One region of the Anaerospora sp. genome, then DNA from elsewhere that is predicted to be linked to it. Evidence: riboswitches for the same ligand, from Rfam matches in the RefSeq annotation. Region 1 holds a riboswitch; each other region holds the start of a gene.
The links. A riboswitch is a leader RNA that binds a small molecule or an ion and turns the genes downstream of it on or off. The one in region 1 is predicted to bind cyclic di-GMP.
Positions count from the first base shown of each region.

Region 1 (5,856 bases):
AAACAATTTCAACATTTTATTTGTCTTTTTGGTAATTTTGTTGTTATTTCTTGATTATATTTTGGTAACATCTATATTAATATTGTTTTATTTTTATGCTATTTTTCATATTTTTATTGTTTTATATTTTGTTTGTTATATAATAAACATGTCTAAAGCGACTTCAATAATTTTATTTGAAAAAAATGGAAATCCAATATATAATCTAGGAGTAATTGGACACAGTACCAATGGAGAAATAGAATGGGAGTGAGAGTTTGAAGGAAAATAGAATCCAGGACCTAAAGAATTACATTGTTGCAAATGAGCGAGCCTCTTTAGAAGATTTGTGCAATCTATTCAATGTTTCCAAAAACACCATGAGACGGGATATTAATGAACTGGAAAGCACCGGGATTATTAAGAAGGTTTATGGAGGCATCGTCCTGAATGATAAGAAGACCACTGAGCCTTTTGAATCGCGGGAAGAAAAAAATATCAGCGCCAAGCAGATCATTGCCAAATTAGCCAGTAATTTTGTCCAGGACGGCGATATCATTTATATTGATTCCGGAACGACAACCATGCATATGATGCCTCATTTGGCAGAAGTGCGAAATTTAACCATTATTACCAATAACCTCAATGTAATCATGAGCTCCCTGCCGTATCCAAACCTGAACATTCTTTGTACAGGGGGCGTATTATTTAGAACAACCAATTCTTTTGTTGACATGGATGCCGTAAACTCACTAAAAAAATACAATATTTCCAAAGCCTTTATGGCTTCCACCGGGATTTCCATTGCCAAGGGCATCACTAATTCATCGTCCTTTGAATATGATATAAAAAAACACATGGTAGAAAACTGCGATACTGTTATCGTATTAGCGGATAACACCAAACTGGGTAAGGTTTCCTTAACTACCTATTGCGATTTAAAGGATATTCATGTTTTTATTACAAATGAAAAGCCAGGCATTGAATTTGTAGAGTTCTTTGACAGTAATAACATTAAGCTAATTACGCCGCCATAATCGCGCCATGAAAAATATTTTACTAATAAAAAATGTCTTAGGGTAATAAATCCCCTAAGACATTTTTTATTAGTAAGGTAACGCAATACAGCTTTTCCCTCTGGTAAATGAGCGCTAAAGTCGGTCGGCAGTCCCCTTTTTTCACTGCAGCAGCATTTCCTTTCGCTGCCGTTTTATCAGCCTCGCAGATAATGCAATTGCACCAACTGCCAGCCCCAGAATAAGCCCGATCCAATAGCCTGTTGCACCATACTCAGTGTAATTGGCTAAAATAAAGCCCGTTGGCAAACCAATTACCCAATAAGAGATCATCGCCATAACAAAGGTCACCGTTACATCCTTATATCCGCGCAATACACCTTGAATAGGAGCTGCTAAAGCATCAGAGAGTTGAAAGAAAGCCGCATAAATCAGAAAATGCTTCGTTAACTGAAGTACTTCAGCATCTGTACTATACCAGGAGGCCACCTCCGCATTAAAAAGGAATAGCCCCACTGCACAGAACCCGGCTAGACTAACAGCCATAGCAAGACCTAAATATCCGTATTGCCGCGCATCTTGCAAACGTCTGGCACCAACCTCAAAACCGACAACGATAGTAAGTGCCATCCCAATACTGAGTGGCAGCATATAAACCAGGGATGCAAAATTCAGTGCCGCCTGATAGGCAGCAATCGTTACTGTACCGAATTTGGCCATGAGAAATGCCATCGCACCAAAAATACTCGTCTCACAAAAAATAGCCAGACCGATCGGTACGCCAATGCGAATTTGCTCTTTCCAAGCATGCATAGAAAGACGGTAAAGGGTAGCAAAGATGCGATATTCCCTAAACGGCGACATATAGCTGATAATAAAAAAGCTAACAATTGCGATGTACCAGTATGTAACTGCAGTTGCATATCCTGCTCCAATACCACCAAGTTTTGGAAACCCATGAACTCCAAAAATCAACAGGTAATTAAACAAAACATTAATGGGTAATGCGCTAAGTGTAATCAGCATTGTCACACGGGTATAGCCCAAAGTATCGATAAAACTGCGTAAAACTGTACATATAAAAAAAGGAACAATCCCTAATGCAAGGGCTTTTAAAAATTGATAAGCAATCGACTGAACAGCAGGCTCCAAATGCATGAGTATCAAAATCGGATTCACTGTAAAAATACCGCAGATAATAATTGTGACTGCTAAGGCAACAGCAAGATATACGCCTTGCAAGACGACGAAAGGGATCTCTGTTTTGCGCCCTGCACCATAGAGTTGAGCCATAATCGGCGTAACCGCTATGAGAATCCCATTAATTCCTGTAAAAATCGGCATCCAGATATTCGTGCCAATAGCTACTCCGGCCAAGTCATTTTGGCTGACATGGCCGGACATCATTGTATCAAAAAAGTTCATTCCACATAAAGCAAGCTGGGTGATTAAAATAGGCAGTAATATGATTAATAACTGCCCTGCTTTTTGCTGTAGCGAATGGGTTTGTTTCATCGTATCCCTCTAATCCGTGAGCTGCGTTAATGCTCACTGGCAGATTACTTGAATTTATATTTTTTTACGAAAGACTGCACCGCACGGGCCATTACTTTTTTACCCGAAATATCAGGGTGCAACCCGTCTTGCGCATATCTAACCGGTAATAAGCCCCGCTCATCTGCCAAACCGGCATAAATATCGACATAGTAAGGCTGCCTTTTCACGTATGCATTGACTTGTTGTAACTCTGTCTGCCAGTTATCAGCAGTTGGCTGATTAAATACCCGCTCTATCCTTTCAGGATTAACCGGTGGCAAGGTAAGAAAAATTGGCGTAATGCCATTATCCTGACATTTTTGTTTAATTAGGTCCAGTGATTCGATAACCTCACCTGCGGTAGTGCCTCCCCGGATACTGTTGCTGCCGCCTAAGATAAACAAATACTGTGGCTGAAAAGGCAAGACATCCCTTTCAAAACGTTCAGCCAGAGCCCATGCCGTATCACCGCTTTTGCCGAGATTTTTTACCGGAAAGGGTAGATAAGACGAGTAATCAAATCTTTCATCCGATGGCGGATTGGAAACAGCCCCTCCGCCATGGGTAATACTATCGCCAAAAACCGCCCATTTATGTATTCCCGTTTTTACCTGGAAGGGAACAGCATCGGAATACCCACCAATAGCTTCCCCTTCACCATCAAAGGCAATTACTCGCCAATAGTATGTACCATCCACCCGGTAAGCTTCAGTGTCATAATAATCAAAACCTGACTCTACCGAATAATTCCGGATGCGATAGCTTGAGGACATTGTCCCATGGGGATTCTCCGGCAGCCTGTTGGTAACTTCCACTTCATATCGCGTCGCATGTAATACTGGAATCCAGGCATAAACGGGATACAGAGGCGTAAGCACCTTCTTTTTTCCGTAAGTCGTCACTGCTGGATACTGGGGATTGACAATGCCATGGTCTAAAGGAACCGGAACAGAAAACCGTCCTACAGCCTTCTTGTCCAGATCCAATGGACGAATTCGATAATATAACTTTTTGTCGGAGACTAATGTTGAATCAAGCTCAACACCTGGAGTATAAATTGCTGTCGTTTGATAGGCAATTTTATCTTGCGGTGCCTTCCGGTCTTTTAGCACCGGAACTGTAGCTACTTCCAGCTCGTACATGACAGCATCCTCGGCACTTGCCCAACGTAGTTGTATCTTATTTTCCTGTGCGTAGCCATTACTTGCACCGGCACACAAGAACATGCATACTAGTAAAATTCGTAATATCTTCATCTTATCTCCTCCTTGCCAGCCTCTTGATCAGTATATCATATTACCGGGACTAACGTTTAGCGTTACAGCATTTTTTGCAGGCTCAAGTTGTTATTAGCTAACAAAATAAAAATAAGCAGAGAAAAAGCTTATTTTTCTCTGCTTATTTAAAATTACAGCTTTCTGCGTTAAACCTTAGATAAAACTTCTTTAGCCTTATGCAAATCCAAAGGTTTAATAATGTAATCCCTCGCGCCTGATTGTAAAGCTTCCATAATAATACTTTTTTGCGATAAAGCAGAAACCATAATAATTTTAGCTTGAGAATCGAATTGCAGAACCTCTTTTAGTACCGTAAGTCCGTCTATGTCAGGCATCGTAATATCAAGCAGCATCAAATCGGGCTTTAACTCTTGAAACTTCTTAATTCCTTCTATCCCATTTGCCGCTTCTCCGACTACAGTCGCACCGGAAGACTCTAGAATTTCGCGCAATCGCACTCTCATAAAAGCCGAGTCGTCAACGACTAGTACACGACAAGACATTATTAGCACCACCTTACAATAAGTGATGGCAACCTGGCAATCATAGGCAGCACCCTTAGACCCATAGCTTTGCGTCCTTACCTTTCGATAAGTTTGCCGATTCTGGTATTATCTGTAATCTATTATCCGGTCTTTAAAAGACAAAGTCAATTAATTTCTAAAATTTCTAAATTTAGTCTATTAAGCTTTACAAGTTAATGACTGCAGCAATAAGTTATATAGATCTTCTTTGCCGGGCTGCCGGGGAGTATTGACAATATTAGCTGCTTCACTGGCAATAGCAACAAACTTATGTAACTCTTCCTGCGAATAAACTTCCCTGCTTGGCAGCAGCCTGCTCATTAACACTTTCATTTCATCCACTGTCTTTAGCCCTAATGCAGCTAAAACGGCTTCTACCTTTTGCGGTACCACCGGTTCATTAAAGCGCAGATATTCTCCCAGCAGCAATCCATTGGCTCTGCCGTGAGGAACCTGATAAAAATAAGTGAGAGAATAGCCTAAAGCGTGAACAGCCGTCGTTCCCGTCTGAGCAATGACAACGCCCCCCAACAGTGAGGTATACAGCAATTCTTCCCGCACGGATATGTCAAACTCTCCTAAAACCAAAGCATTGCAAGCCCGCCCAAAGGAGCGGATGGCTTCAAGAGCCAGACAATCGCTTACCGCTGTTGAACGTTTAGACAGATACCCTTCAATAGCGTGGGAAAGCGCATCAACCGCAGTATTAACAGTAACCGCTCTGGACTGAGTATGAGTATAGCGGGCATCAAGAAATGCGATTTGCGGAAAAATACGAACATCAGAAAAGCTGCGTTTCGTCTGACGCTCGCTATCCGTCAAAATCGAATAGGGTGTAACTTCGCTGCCGGTCCCTGCTGTGAGCGGAATTGCCGCTATCGGCAGCGGAGCGGCTTGAAAATCTCCTTTATACAGCTCAGAGGCACTAATGAAATTTACTGCAAGCACAGCAATCGCTTTAGCAGCATCTAAAGGAGACCCTCCCCCAATCGCGATAATCATGTCGGGCTTAAACCGCCGGGCTGCTGCTCCACCTGCTTCAACCACCGCGAATGTCGGGTTCTCTTCAATCTGGTCAAATAATTCCCAGACAATCGCCTGCTCATCGAGCACAGTGGTAACATCTGCTAATGCGCCACTGGCCTTAGCAGAATTACGCCCCGTAACAATCAGTGCCTTTTGGCCCAGCTTGCTGAACTCTTCTTTATTGCCCGCAACGCAACCAACCCCTAACAGAACTTTTGTTGGCATTAAAAATTTGAACTCCATGTTATACCCTCCCTTTATAAGTTGAGCATCTGCCGGATAGCGGCAATATGCTTAATTTTATACCATTCACCAATTTCCTTCCCCTTTAGGTCCTTAGGTACCGCCTCACCCGGCAGCAGCGAGATAGCAGCTTGCAGTGGGCCTAATTCAGGTACATTCAAGCGCACTCCTTTTGCAAGGATATCAAATTCGCTTATACTAAGTGAACCACGCCTTAACTGATTAATTGCGGCCACCACATTTTCCGGGGTAGGC
Region 1 is NZ_DALZUO010000010.1:102,648-108,503, reverse strand. Features, by position in the region: gene RTR76_RS10445 (DeoR/GlpR family DNA-binding transcription regulator) at 258-1,016, shown strand; gene RTR76_RS10440 (MATE family efflux transporter) at 1,158-2,510, opposite strand; gene RTR76_RS10435 (GDSL-type esterase/lipase family protein) at 2,555-3,787, opposite strand; gene RTR76_RS10430 (response regulator) at 3,955-4,311, opposite strand; cyclic di-GMP riboswitch class I at 4,336-4,419, opposite strand; gene RTR76_RS10425 (iron-containing alcohol dehydrogenase family protein) at 4,492-5,601, opposite strand; gene RTR76_RS10420 (CCA tRNA nucleotidyltransferase) at 5,616-5,856, opposite strand, start outside.

Region 2 (5,856 bases), on a different contig from region 1:
AAACTAATGCCCCAGATAATAACAATACTTAAGAAAAAATCTATAGTACTCAAAATGATTGCACCTTCCATTGTATCTGTAACTGTCATGATCATTTCCTCCCCTTAATTGATTATCAAACAGACAAATGCCGAACAGCTCGACATACTCATGTATACAATGTATTGTATACATGAACTCTAGGCCTTATTGTTTGTTAGACTCCCTGCTCACCTCTCTATGACGATATTTCCTTTTTATAAAAACCGTATCTAGTAGTATTGCATACTACCAGACGTGGTTTATAGGAACTAAAAATAAGAACACCTGGTTTGTTTTGATAATCAAAACAAACCAGGTGTAGAATACTTGCATCTACTGCCGCTTAAAACAGCAGACTGTAACTGCACGGCTTGTAACTTGGCTTCTCAATAGGGTTATAGATACCTAACCGATCCGCCATATATACATTTGCCGCCACAATATTAAATTGTTGGCGTAAAAATTCATTACTTTACTCTGATCATAGCATAAACGCGGCCGGCTTACAATATAACGCCTGGATTTAATTCAAAATTAGGCACTGCCCCTGCGCAGTCCGCCACTACTAGAGTCGGAACTTACTGATAATCGTATTAAGTTCTTCTGCCATCTTTGCTAAAGACTCAGCATTGCTATTGATTTCGTGCATGCTGGCACTTTGTTCCTCGGAAGCAGCCGCTACGGTTTGGGCACTCGCTACTGTTTGTTCGGCAACTGCACTAATGTTTTGGATATTTCCTACCATTGCCTGCGTCCCTGTTGCCGTCCCTTCAATTGCAACAGTTATTTGACCAACTACCGTCTTCACTTGATTCAGTTTTTCAATAATAATAGCAAACCCTTTTTGCGTATTGAAAGCTACCTGCTTACCTGCTTCTACCTCATCGTTTCCTTTACTTACATGCAATACGGCATAATCAATATCGGATGTCATTTTCTTGATGATGTCACCAATATGGCGAGTAGCCTCCGCACTTTGCTCAGCAAGCTTGCGTACCTCCTCAGCAACAACGGCAAACCCTCTTCCGGCTTCACCTGCACGGGCTGCCTCTATAGCAGCATTTAAAGCTAGCAGATTTGTCTGACCGGCAAGATTTTGAATAACGGTAACAATTTCACAGATGTTTTCAGATCCTTGTGCTAAGGAGTTCGCCGCCTTTGTAATACTCTTCATTGAATCGGCAACTGTCTCATTTTGCGTCACGATCTGCGTTAGCAAATACATTCCCTGCCCTGCTTCATCTACAGCATTTTGTGTATTCCCATTCACCTCGAAAGCATTTGCATTCATTTCCTCTGTACTTGCAGAAAGTTCTTGAATAGTATGAGACATATCCGTAAGATTAGTGGTATTTAGAGAAGAGCCGCTGGCAACCTCAGCAATAGAGTTAGAAATAACTTCTGCTGCCCGCAGCTGTTCCTCTACGGTAGCGCTTAATTCCTGGCTGGCTGCTGCCAGCGACTCTGAGTTTTGACGAATATGAATGACAAGAGCTCGAAGAGCATTTTTCATCTCCGTCATGGCACTAGTCATATCTCCTATTTCGTCATTAACTGATGCCAGCCCGTTAGTAGCGGTAAGGTCAAAACGGCTGATTGCATCCATTTCATTCCGAACGCTATGTAAACGGTTCGCCATGTATTTGCTATACCAGAAGGCTAAGCCACTAACAAGTAAAATGATGAATACACTTAGAAGTACTACAATCTGTTTCGTGTTTTTTTGTTCCTGTAACAATTCATTTATTGATATCTTGAGAAACTTTTCTTCCAAATCGAGTGTCTTCTCAAATTGCTGATCAATCTGCTGAGATAAATTTCTACCATCAACTAATAAAGTATTGAAAGCAGGATCATTTGCTTTTTTAGCATCCAGCAGTTGTCCCATTTTCAAACTATATTCATTCATCATCTTTTCTAATTTGACCGCTTCAGTCTTTACTTCGGGATTTTTAACACCCGACACAAACACTTTTAACTCCTGGGTACTATCGGCAAACTCTTTTCTTGCCTGTTGATCATAACTGCTAATCGAGTAAGCCATAAAACCGCGCAACTCAGCAATCCCCGTATGCATATCGTCTTGAGCCTTTGTGAGCAAAAGCATATTTGCAGAAGTATGGGTGATTAAATTTTCGTATGTATCACTTGCAGTTGTGTATTGATAAGCAACGTATCCAAGCAAGAGCAACATAAAAGAAATAGCAACAAAAAACATCCCGCCTAGTTGAGCAACTATCGGTGTTCTACGCATATACTATCTTCCTCACTTTTTTTTATTTAACCCATTTCATTACTTGATCTGCACTTCACCCTCCCATGAAAAAAACCAGCTTGTATATGAGCTTACTCATATAGCAACCTGGCAGACATTGATATAAAATCATTAGTCCCATAGCTTTGCGTCCTTAACTTTCGCTAAGTTTGCTGATCTAAGAAACACTATTTAATTCTGTAGTATTAGTTCTCTGGCAATCATCAAATTCCTCTCGACAAACTAAATTTTTAATCTATAAATAATGGTTATTATAGTAATTTTCTGATCTTTTGAGCAACACTTGCAAAATGTATTTCATTAGGCTGGCGCCACGACCCTTCTGCTAAATATTGATAGCGCAAATAGTACAAGAACTTATCAATTAATTGATGATCCGGCTCAGCCAAAACAAATGGAATCTCATCTGCTAATTGATCCACTTGCGTAACACAACGAACCAGGCCATCGATATTGTAAAAAGAATTGCCCAGAGTGATGACAGGCTTATGCTGAAGTAATGCTTCAATCCCCACGGTTGAATTCAAAGTAATTATTCCTTGTGAACTGGCAATCAACTCAGGAGTCGGATAGTAGCGTAAAAATATTATTTTATCGTTCTTATATTCTTCCTTCAGAGTAGAATAATCCACCCGGCCAAAATCTGAAGGATGTTCTTTGACAACGATCCACATATCATCCTGATAATTCAAATTGTACCGTTTTACTCCCTTTACTGCACACTCGACAAACGCACCCATTGTCTGTATGCGTGGGGAGTATAGCAACACCTGCGTATCATCTTGAACCTGAAAAGGGAGAAAGATAAACTTATCCGGCAAGATAATATCTTCGGGCGTATTACTCGGCGGCGTACTTATCAAGCTCTGATACCATTTTGCTTTTAATCCTCTGATTGCCGGCACCGCATTATATATCGCAGCAAGAAACTCTTCCTCAAAAATAACTGCATCATAAAACGATCGGGGTTTATTCACTAAACTGTTTTGATAATTGACCCCCTTTGGGTCTACCGTAGTAGTATTGTGCAAATATCCATTTTCAAAGAAAAGCGTCTTCTTTTCCAATTTTGTCGCTACTCGAGCTGCACAAGCCAAGGGAAGATTAATTCCGTTCCAAACACCTACCAGATCAACCGGATGATGACATATATAGTGATAAAAATATCGCGTGGCAAAATACGCCCTGCTCTTGAGTACGGCTTGAGAATGCAACCAGGCACGAATACCGGTAAACTTCCGGGACTTTCCCTTTATTAATAAAAAACGAATGATATCTGCCAATTCCTGCTCAGTAAAATCAACCACTTCGGGCAATTCCGGTTGGATTAAGGCACCCGAGAAGTCTGATAATCCATAGTAAATATGATGAACGTTGTATAACGTATTAAGGGCAGTTCCTAACTGATGGAAATACTGCCTTTGGTGCCGATTTAAAGCTACAAATAGAATAGATGGTTTTTCCGAATTCTCCAAGTGATCATCTCCTAAGCGACGGCCTTATTTACGCTGCCGTCATATCCTAAAGCACATTCTTAGAATAACTCCTCACTGGTAATTTATGCAGCAAGGCCTGACACAATGTAAAGTTAGCGGCCTCAACTAACTGTAGTTGAGGCCGCTAACTTTACTTTGTCATATTTAGGCTTTGTGCGATTCTGCTGCCCAATTCTTTATCAGTACGCATGAAATGCTCCAGCATTCTCCGCTTAATCGGCTCATATACCTGACTTAACGCTTCCGTAAAATTTGCAATTAAATGGTCTTTTTCCTTGGGCGACATATTCCGATATCTGTACCTTGCCTGATAATAATCATCACCAGACGGTTCTTTTCTATCTATGATCCCTGAAACAAAATTACAAACAGGCTTTCCTGTCTCCGGTGCCTCAGCTGGCATCCCGCCTCCAATTGTATTTGGTAAATAGTTTGCTACGCCTTCACTGTATATTGTTTGCATCGCTCCATCCTGCATCTTATTATCAATTGACCTTCTCGGCATATTTGTGGGAAGCTGCAGATAATTGACGCCTATGCGATATCTTTGCGTATCACCATAGGGGAAGATGCGACCTTGCAAAATTCGATCATTAGAGAAACCTATTCCTGGCACAACTGCTGCCGGGGCAAAAGCGGACTGCTCTACATCAACAAAGAAATTCCCGGGATTTTTATTCAGCACCATTCTTCCTACCGGCAGAAGCGGAAACATGTCTTCCGGCCAAATATGGGTAGAATCGAGTGGATCAAAAGGAAGCTTACATTCATCTTCCACTTTCAGTATTTGCACACACATTTCGTATTCTACCGTATGCCCTTCAGCAATCGAATCAAATAAATCCCGCTGCGCTATGTCAGGGTCCGAACCGGCAAGCCGAACTGCTGTCTTGCTGTCTATGTATTCAACCCCTGCACATGGCTGCCAATGATATTTAATATATACTTCTTCACCACACAAATTGATCCACTTATATGTATTGACTCCAAACCCCTGCATTGTTCGATAGCTTTTTACAGTACCAACGTCAGAAAATAAATAGGTAAGGAAATTCATGGACTCTGGCCTTAAAGACATAAAATCCCAAAAGCGGCTGGCCGCTATCGGTCCGCCACGCACATTAGTAACCGGGTCCGGTTTTAGCGCATGAACCAAATCAGGAAATTGCAACGGATCACGAATTGGAAAAACAGGAATGTGATTCCCCACAATATCATAATTGCCTTCATCGGTATAAAATTTTACCGAAAATCCGCGAATATCTCTGACAGTATCAGCTCCGCCCAAAGATCCGCCAGCTAAAGAAAATCTAACAAATACAGGTGTTTTTTTCTCTGGATTTTGTAGAAACTCCGCTTTTGTTAAAGCTGACATTGATTTGTAAGGTACAAAAAAGCCAAAAGCACCGGCCCCTTTGGCATGAAGTACTCTTTCGGGAATTCGTTCTCTGTCAAAATGGGCAATTTTCTCAAGGAAAACGGTATCCTCAAGTAAGATCGGCCCTCGTTCTCCAACAGTTAATGAATGTTGATCATCTGTAACAGGTGCTCCCTGATTACTAGTAAGATAGCGCTTGGCCATCGATCTTCCTCTCCTCTAAATCATGATTCTGCTATGATTATATTTGTAATGACATTTCCTTAGAAGCAGAATATGCCGAAGCCCCTATTAAGGTAAATAATTTCATAAAAAATGTCCGCTGCCAAAAGCAGCGGACATTAACTATCACTATTATAGCTTACAGTTTTTCAATTTTTATGAAAGCTTCATCCATTGCTTCCATAATACCACGTTTCATCGCAGTGCCGATTCCCGGAACTCCAATTGACGTAACCTTATTATTCCCCTTACCGGTTACCTGGAAAGCAATTGTCTTATTAGCTGCTTTTGAATACACTTTATAGCGAAGTTTCACTTCACTTTTCGCAGAAGTCGAGAAGAAACTGGCATGTCTTGAGTTCATAAAATGAACAATTTCCATTGCAATCACATAATCAACATCTGCTTCTCGTGCCAATTTCTCCATTACATTACTTTCCGGCAACTCCTTATTAGAGGGATCA
Region 2 is NZ_DALZUO010000025.1:2,773-8,628, reverse strand. Features, by position in the region: gene RTR76_RS16665 (hypothetical protein) at 1-89, opposite strand, end outside; gene RTR76_RS16660 (methyl-accepting chemotaxis protein) at 587-2,275, opposite strand; cyclic di-GMP riboswitch class I at 2,375-2,460, opposite strand; gene RTR76_RS16655 (hypothetical protein) at 2,548-3,771, opposite strand; gene RTR76_RS16650 (catalase) at 3,923-5,374, opposite strand; gene RTR76_RS16645 (hypothetical protein) at 5,532-5,856, opposite strand, start outside.
Region 2: linked by a shared signal. The riboswitch ahead of RTR76_RS16660 (methyl-accepting chemotaxis protein) and the one ahead of RTR76_RS10430 (response regulator) in region 1 are both predicted to bind cyclic di-GMP.

Region 3 (5,856 bases), on a different contig from region 1:
TCGATAATAGTTCATATGCTAGGCGGCAGGAGGACGCGACTGGAGCAGTACTGGCAGTACGCGGAAGAAGCGCCTGGACTAACAACGACGCAGATGGACTGTTAGCGGCAGACTTGGCAAGTAAGGAGGGGGAACCCGACACATGACAAAAGAACATGTAGGTAAAGTAATCCAAGTTATTGGACCTGTTGTTGATGCTACATTTCCCCCGGAACAGTTGCCTGAAATATATAATGCCATCAAAATTCAGGGACAATCGGGCGAGCTTAAGGTAGAGCTGACTGCTGAAGTTATGCAACACTTGGGCGATAATACCGTTCGCTGCGTAGCTATGAGCTCCACAGACGGTTTGACTCGTGGTATGGATGCAATCGACACCGGTGCTCCTATTACCGTACCTGTTGGCCAAGGCACTCTGGGCCGGATATTCAATGTATTAGGTAAGACGGTTGATAATAGTGATGCTGAAGTGCAAGCTTCTGCCCAATGGCCAATCCATCGTCCGGCACCTAGCTTCGAAGATCAGTCTTCCGCTACAGCCATCCTGGAAACAGGGATAAAGGTTGTTGACCTTATCGCTCCTTATGCTAAAGGTGGTAAGATTGGACTCTTTGGTGGTGCAGGTGTTGGCAAGACCGTTCTAATCATGGAACTCATCCGTAACATTGCAACTGAGCATGGCGGCTACTCGGTATTTGCCGGTGTAGGCGAGCGGACCCGTGAGGGAAATGATTTGTGGGAAGAGATGAAGGAATCAGGCGTTATCGAGAAAACTGCTCTTGTATACGGGCAGATGAACGAGCCGCCTGGAGCCCGTATGCGCGTAGCGCTTACTGCTCTGACTATGGCTGAGTATTTCCGTGATCAGCAGGGACAGGACGTACTGCTGTTTGTTGATAACATTTTCCGCTTTATTCAGGCAGGTTCAGAGGTATCGGCGCTGCTTGGCCGTATGCCTTCTGCTGTAGGCTATCAGCCGACGCTGGGTACTGACGTAGGTGCTCTGCAGGAACGGATTACCTCTACTAAGAGTGGTTCAATCACTTCTGTACAAGCTGTATATGTACCGGCCGATGACCTGACTGACCCTGCTCCGGCAGCAACATTTGCTCATTTGGATGCTACTACGGTATTATCCAGGCAAATTGCCGAGCTGGGGATTTATCCGGCAGTGGATCCTCTGGACTCCACTTCCCGTATTCTTGATCCTCTTACACTTGGCGAAGAGCATTATGAAGTTGCCCGCGGCGTGCAGGAAGTTCTGCAGCGCTATAAGGAACTTCAGGATATCATTGCCATCCTGGGGATGGAAGAACTGTCTGATGATGATAAGCTGACCGTAAGCCGGGCCCGGAAGATTCAAAGATTCCTTAGCCAGCCTTTCTTCGTTGCTGAGGCTTTCACCGGCACTCCTGGCAAATATGTGCCACTGAAGGAAACGATCCGCGGATTTAAAGAAATTATCAGCGGTAAACATGATGACCTGCCTGAATCGGCATTCTACATGGTAGGCACTATTGACGAAGCGGTGGAAAAGGCGCGCACAATGAAGGGGGAATAAGACATGGCCAAGACGATCCGACTGGACATTGTCACCCCTGATAAAATAGCATACTCAGCAGATGTTAATATGGTTATTGCCCGTGCTACTAACGGCGATATCGGTATTCTGCCAGGGCATGCACCGTTAATTGCTGGATTGGATATTTGGCCTCTGCGCATTCTGACTGATGAGGGGGAAACTGAAATCGTTCTTTGCAGCGGTTTCATGGAAGTTCGGCCTGATAAAGTAACCATATTGGCTGCTTGCGCCGAGCTGCCCGAAACAATCGATATTGCGCGAGCTGAAGCTGCCAGAGAAAGAGCGGAAGGCCGCTTGAAGGCTGCTGATTCCAGCATTGACGTTACCCGTGCAGAAGCAGCACTAAGACGGGCGATTGTGCGTCTGCGTGTGGCTGAACACAGTAAGCATTTTTAAGAAAAACAACCCCAGATTTGGGGTTGTTTTTCTTTTCCGCTAAATTAGTAAATACTATACACATCAACAAAGGCAGGATTTAGCTTCATTTGACGAGAAAGGCACATTGGTGTATTGCACATGCTAGGAGGAAATATATGAATTCCAAAACAGTTGATCAGTCCAGAGTCATTATGTCAAATATTATGATGCCGGAACATGCTAATCCATCCGGAAATGTTCATGGCGGTGAAATAATGAAATTAATGGATAACACGGCCGGAGTTGTTGCCTGCCGGCATGCCCGTACAAATATCGTAACAGCGAGAGTGGATTCCTTGAAGTTCCTTCATCCTATTAGGGTGAGCAATGTTATTACCTGCTATGGCGAATTAACATTTGTCGGCAAAAGCTCAATGGAAATATCCGTGACCGTAACTGTTGAGGATTTGTCTAAGGAAGAACCGGCTAAAATTGCATTGACAGGTTTTTTTACTTTTGTTGCACTCGATGATCAGGGTCATCCCCTGCAGGTGCCAGCTTTGGAAGTGCGAACTGAGGAGGAGCGCCGCTCCTGGGAAGCGGCGCAGCAGCGATATTTGTCCTATAAACAGGAGCAGAAAGGAGCGGAGACAAAAAATGGCGATTGAAACATCAGTTTATCCTAATACTATCTTAGAAGTATTAGGAATAGGAAGTTTTACCGGATAAGATAACCGCCACAATGCCTGTTAATAACGCTACCCTTCAGCCTTTTGGCTTATTACATGGCGGTGCATCAGTGTACTGGCAGAAAGTGTTGCCAGTTTGGGTGCGTATAATCTAATTGATCAGTCCACTCACTATGCCGTTGGTTTAGAAATCAACGCCAATCATATTCGGTCAAAGCGTGAAGGCATGGTTACAGCTGTTGGAGTTCCTCTGCATAAGGGCCGCACTACAATGGTGTGGGAAATGAAAATTCTCGATGAAGAACACAAACTAATATGTATTTTCTCGGTGTACGATCGGTATAATTTCTATAAACAAATAATATTATCCGCAAAACGATATTGCACACAGGATTTTAAGTCAAAATGTCGAATTATGGGATGAAAATGAAAAAAATGTCAAACTGCAGCAAACTTATTGAAAAGTAAGGACGCAAAGCCATGGGTCTAATACTGAAAAAAGGTAATGACTGCCAGGTTGCTACGAATTTAATTCGTATGTACCTGGTTTTTTGCATTTTTTTCTTATATATTACCCTTGCTGCAGTGTGAATCATTTTAAATTGCGATAGGGGGGAATCGCAACAAATAATTAATTTTATTATTTATAAGGCAATAATCAGAAAGGGACGATTTACTATGAAATGGACAGTAGCAAAAAAGATCGGCAGTGGATTTCTGGTGGTTTTAACACTTGTTATTATGATGAGTGGATTTACATATTGGAAAATTGGTGAAATAACCTCCTCCTATCAGGTGTTTAGTAAGATTAACATATATAAAATGGAAATGGTACAGGGGATAGCGGCAGATATCGCTAATGAAGCGGTTGTTATGCGCCGCTTCAATTTTACCGGTGATCCCAGTGATATTTCGGTATATAACAGCTATAAGGAAAAAGCAAATGAAAAAATGGCGTGGTTGGAGAAGAATGTCAGCACAGAAACAGTCAAGGAGCATTTACGAGCGATAAAAAATGAAAAAGCTGCCTATGAGGAAATCGCTGAAAAATCAATAGCTGCCAAACAGGCCAATAAGCTGGATGAGGTAGCAAGCTATATGCAGCAGGCAGGTAAACCGTATAAAGCTGCCATGAGTGCAACAGAAGATTTAGTAAGACTGAATGAAGCGTACGCCGCACAGGAACAGGAAAAATATGCAGAAGATGCCGCAAATTCGAGACTTATGCTCGTTATTGTAAACATAATAGTTATCCTGTTATCCATTTTAATTGCCTATTTTGTTTCCCGGAGTATATCACGCCCGGTTCGAGAAGTTGCAGAAGCTGCTAGTCAAATAGCCAATGGCGATTTGACAATGCAGTCAATCTCCTATCAGTCTGAGGATGAAATTGGTAAGCTCGCTAATTCTTTTAATACGATGCTGCTAAACCTGCGCATGATTATTCAACAAGTCTCCGTTTCGGCGGAACAAGTTGCAGCATCTTCGGAAGAATTGACTGCGAGTGCCGAACAATCTGCTCTGGCTGCAACCCAGGTTGCTGGCACAATAACCGAGGTAGCACAAGGAACGGATCAACAGCGGCAAAGTATTAGTGATACACTGCAGATTATTGATACAATGACAGCTCAGGTACGCCAAATTGCATTCAATGCAGACAGCACAACGACTGTAAGCAAGCAAACGGCAGCTGCAGCCCAAAAAGGCGGCGAGGCCATTGAAGCGGCAATTAAGCAAATGACTACAATTGATCAAACAGTTGCTGAATCGTCTGCCGTAATCTCTGCTCTTGGTGAGCGCTCTAAAGAAATTGGGCAAATCGTCAATACGATTGCTGCTATTGCAGGGCAAACAAATTTACTTGCCTTAAATGCTGCTATTGAGGCTGCTAGAGCCGGGGAGCAAGGCCGGGGCTTTGCTGTTGTTGCAGAAGAAGTTAGAAAGCTTGCCGAACAGTCTCAGACTGCAACAAAGCAAATTGCTTCGCTGATTCATGAAATACAAGCGGAAACGAATAAAGCGATAATTGCCATGAATGCCGGTACTCGGGAGGTAACCACGGGTACGCAAGTAGTCAATACCGCAGGAAGATCCTTCCAGGATATTTCTGCTCTGGTCGGCAAAATGGCTGGTCAAATTCAAGATATCACTGCTTCTGTACAGGTTGTTGTTGCCAGCAGTGCACAGATTGCAACTTCGATTAGCGAAGTTGGCGAGGTAAGCCGGGTAACCAGCGGACAAACGCAGACTGTCTCGGCGGCAACGGAAGAGCAATCTGCCTCCATGCAGGAAATTGCAGCTGCCAGTGAAGCATTAGCTGATATGGCTGCAGATTTGCAAGTAACGATAACGAAGTTCACGCTCTAACAGGAAGTGTTTTACTTGACAAGCTGCCAATTCTCTGCTACTATTCATATAACTGAATGATGCCTTTAACCTAGTCCTGTGAGGCTGGAAAGGGGAATAATTGCGTTTATGCAAGCCTTTTTGCGCCTATCCAGGATCAAAAAGGCTTTTTTATTTACAAAAAAGTAGATACTACCTTTTAAGTTGGTCCTGTGAGACTAGCAAGGGAAAACCAGGAAGGATTTATGCCTTCTTGCCTAAGCACAGGGCAAGAAGGCTTTTTTATTGCCTAAATAAAAAATCGGGGAGGCTTGTCCATGAAAACAGCTACTTCTATTCGCGGCAAAGATATTTTAGGACTAGAGACTATGACTGCCGAAGAGATGCAGCTTATCTTGAATACTGCTAAGGAAATGAAAAACGTAATAGCCCGTGACATTAAAAAACTGCCTACACTTAGAGGAAAATCTGTCATTAACCTTTTCTTTGAGCCGAGCACGCGTACGCGCACTTCCTTTGAACTGGCCGGAAAATACTTAGGGGCCGATGTGGTGAATATCACAACAAGTGCCAGCAGCGTCGTAAAAGGAGAAAGCTTGAGAGACACCCTTCTTACGGTAGAAGCAATGGGCGTAGATGCAATTATCATGCGCCATGAGGCAGAGGGAGCGGCGCATTATGCTGCAAAAGCAGTAAGTCCGGTGATTATCAATGCCGGCGACGGAGCCCATGAACATCCTACTCAGGGTTTGCTGGATCTCTATACGATCTGTGAAAAGAAACAAACGGTAGCCGGACTAAAGGTAGCTATACTGGGAGATATTCTCCATAGCAGGGTAGCACGGTCCAATATCTGGGGCTTGCGTAAATTGGGGGCAGAGG
Region 3 is NZ_DALZUO010000033.1:22,497-28,352, reverse strand. Features, by position in the region: gene atpD (F0F1 ATP synthase subunit beta) at 143-1,561, shown strand; gene RTR76_RS18795 (F0F1 ATP synthase subunit epsilon) at 1,565-1,978, shown strand; gene RTR76_RS18790 (acyl-CoA thioesterase) at 2,116-2,607, shown strand; gene RTR76_RS20910 (hotdog fold thioesterase) at 2,720-3,052, shown strand; cyclic di-GMP riboswitch class I at 3,066-3,153, shown strand; gene RTR76_RS18785 (HAMP domain-containing methyl-accepting chemotaxis protein) at 3,307-4,995, shown strand; gene RTR76_RS18780 (aspartate carbamoyltransferase catalytic subunit) at 5,292-5,856, shown strand, end outside.
Region 3: linked by a shared signal. The riboswitch ahead of RTR76_RS18785 (HAMP domain-containing methyl-accepting chemotaxis protein) and the one ahead of RTR76_RS10430 (response regulator) in region 1 are both predicted to bind cyclic di-GMP.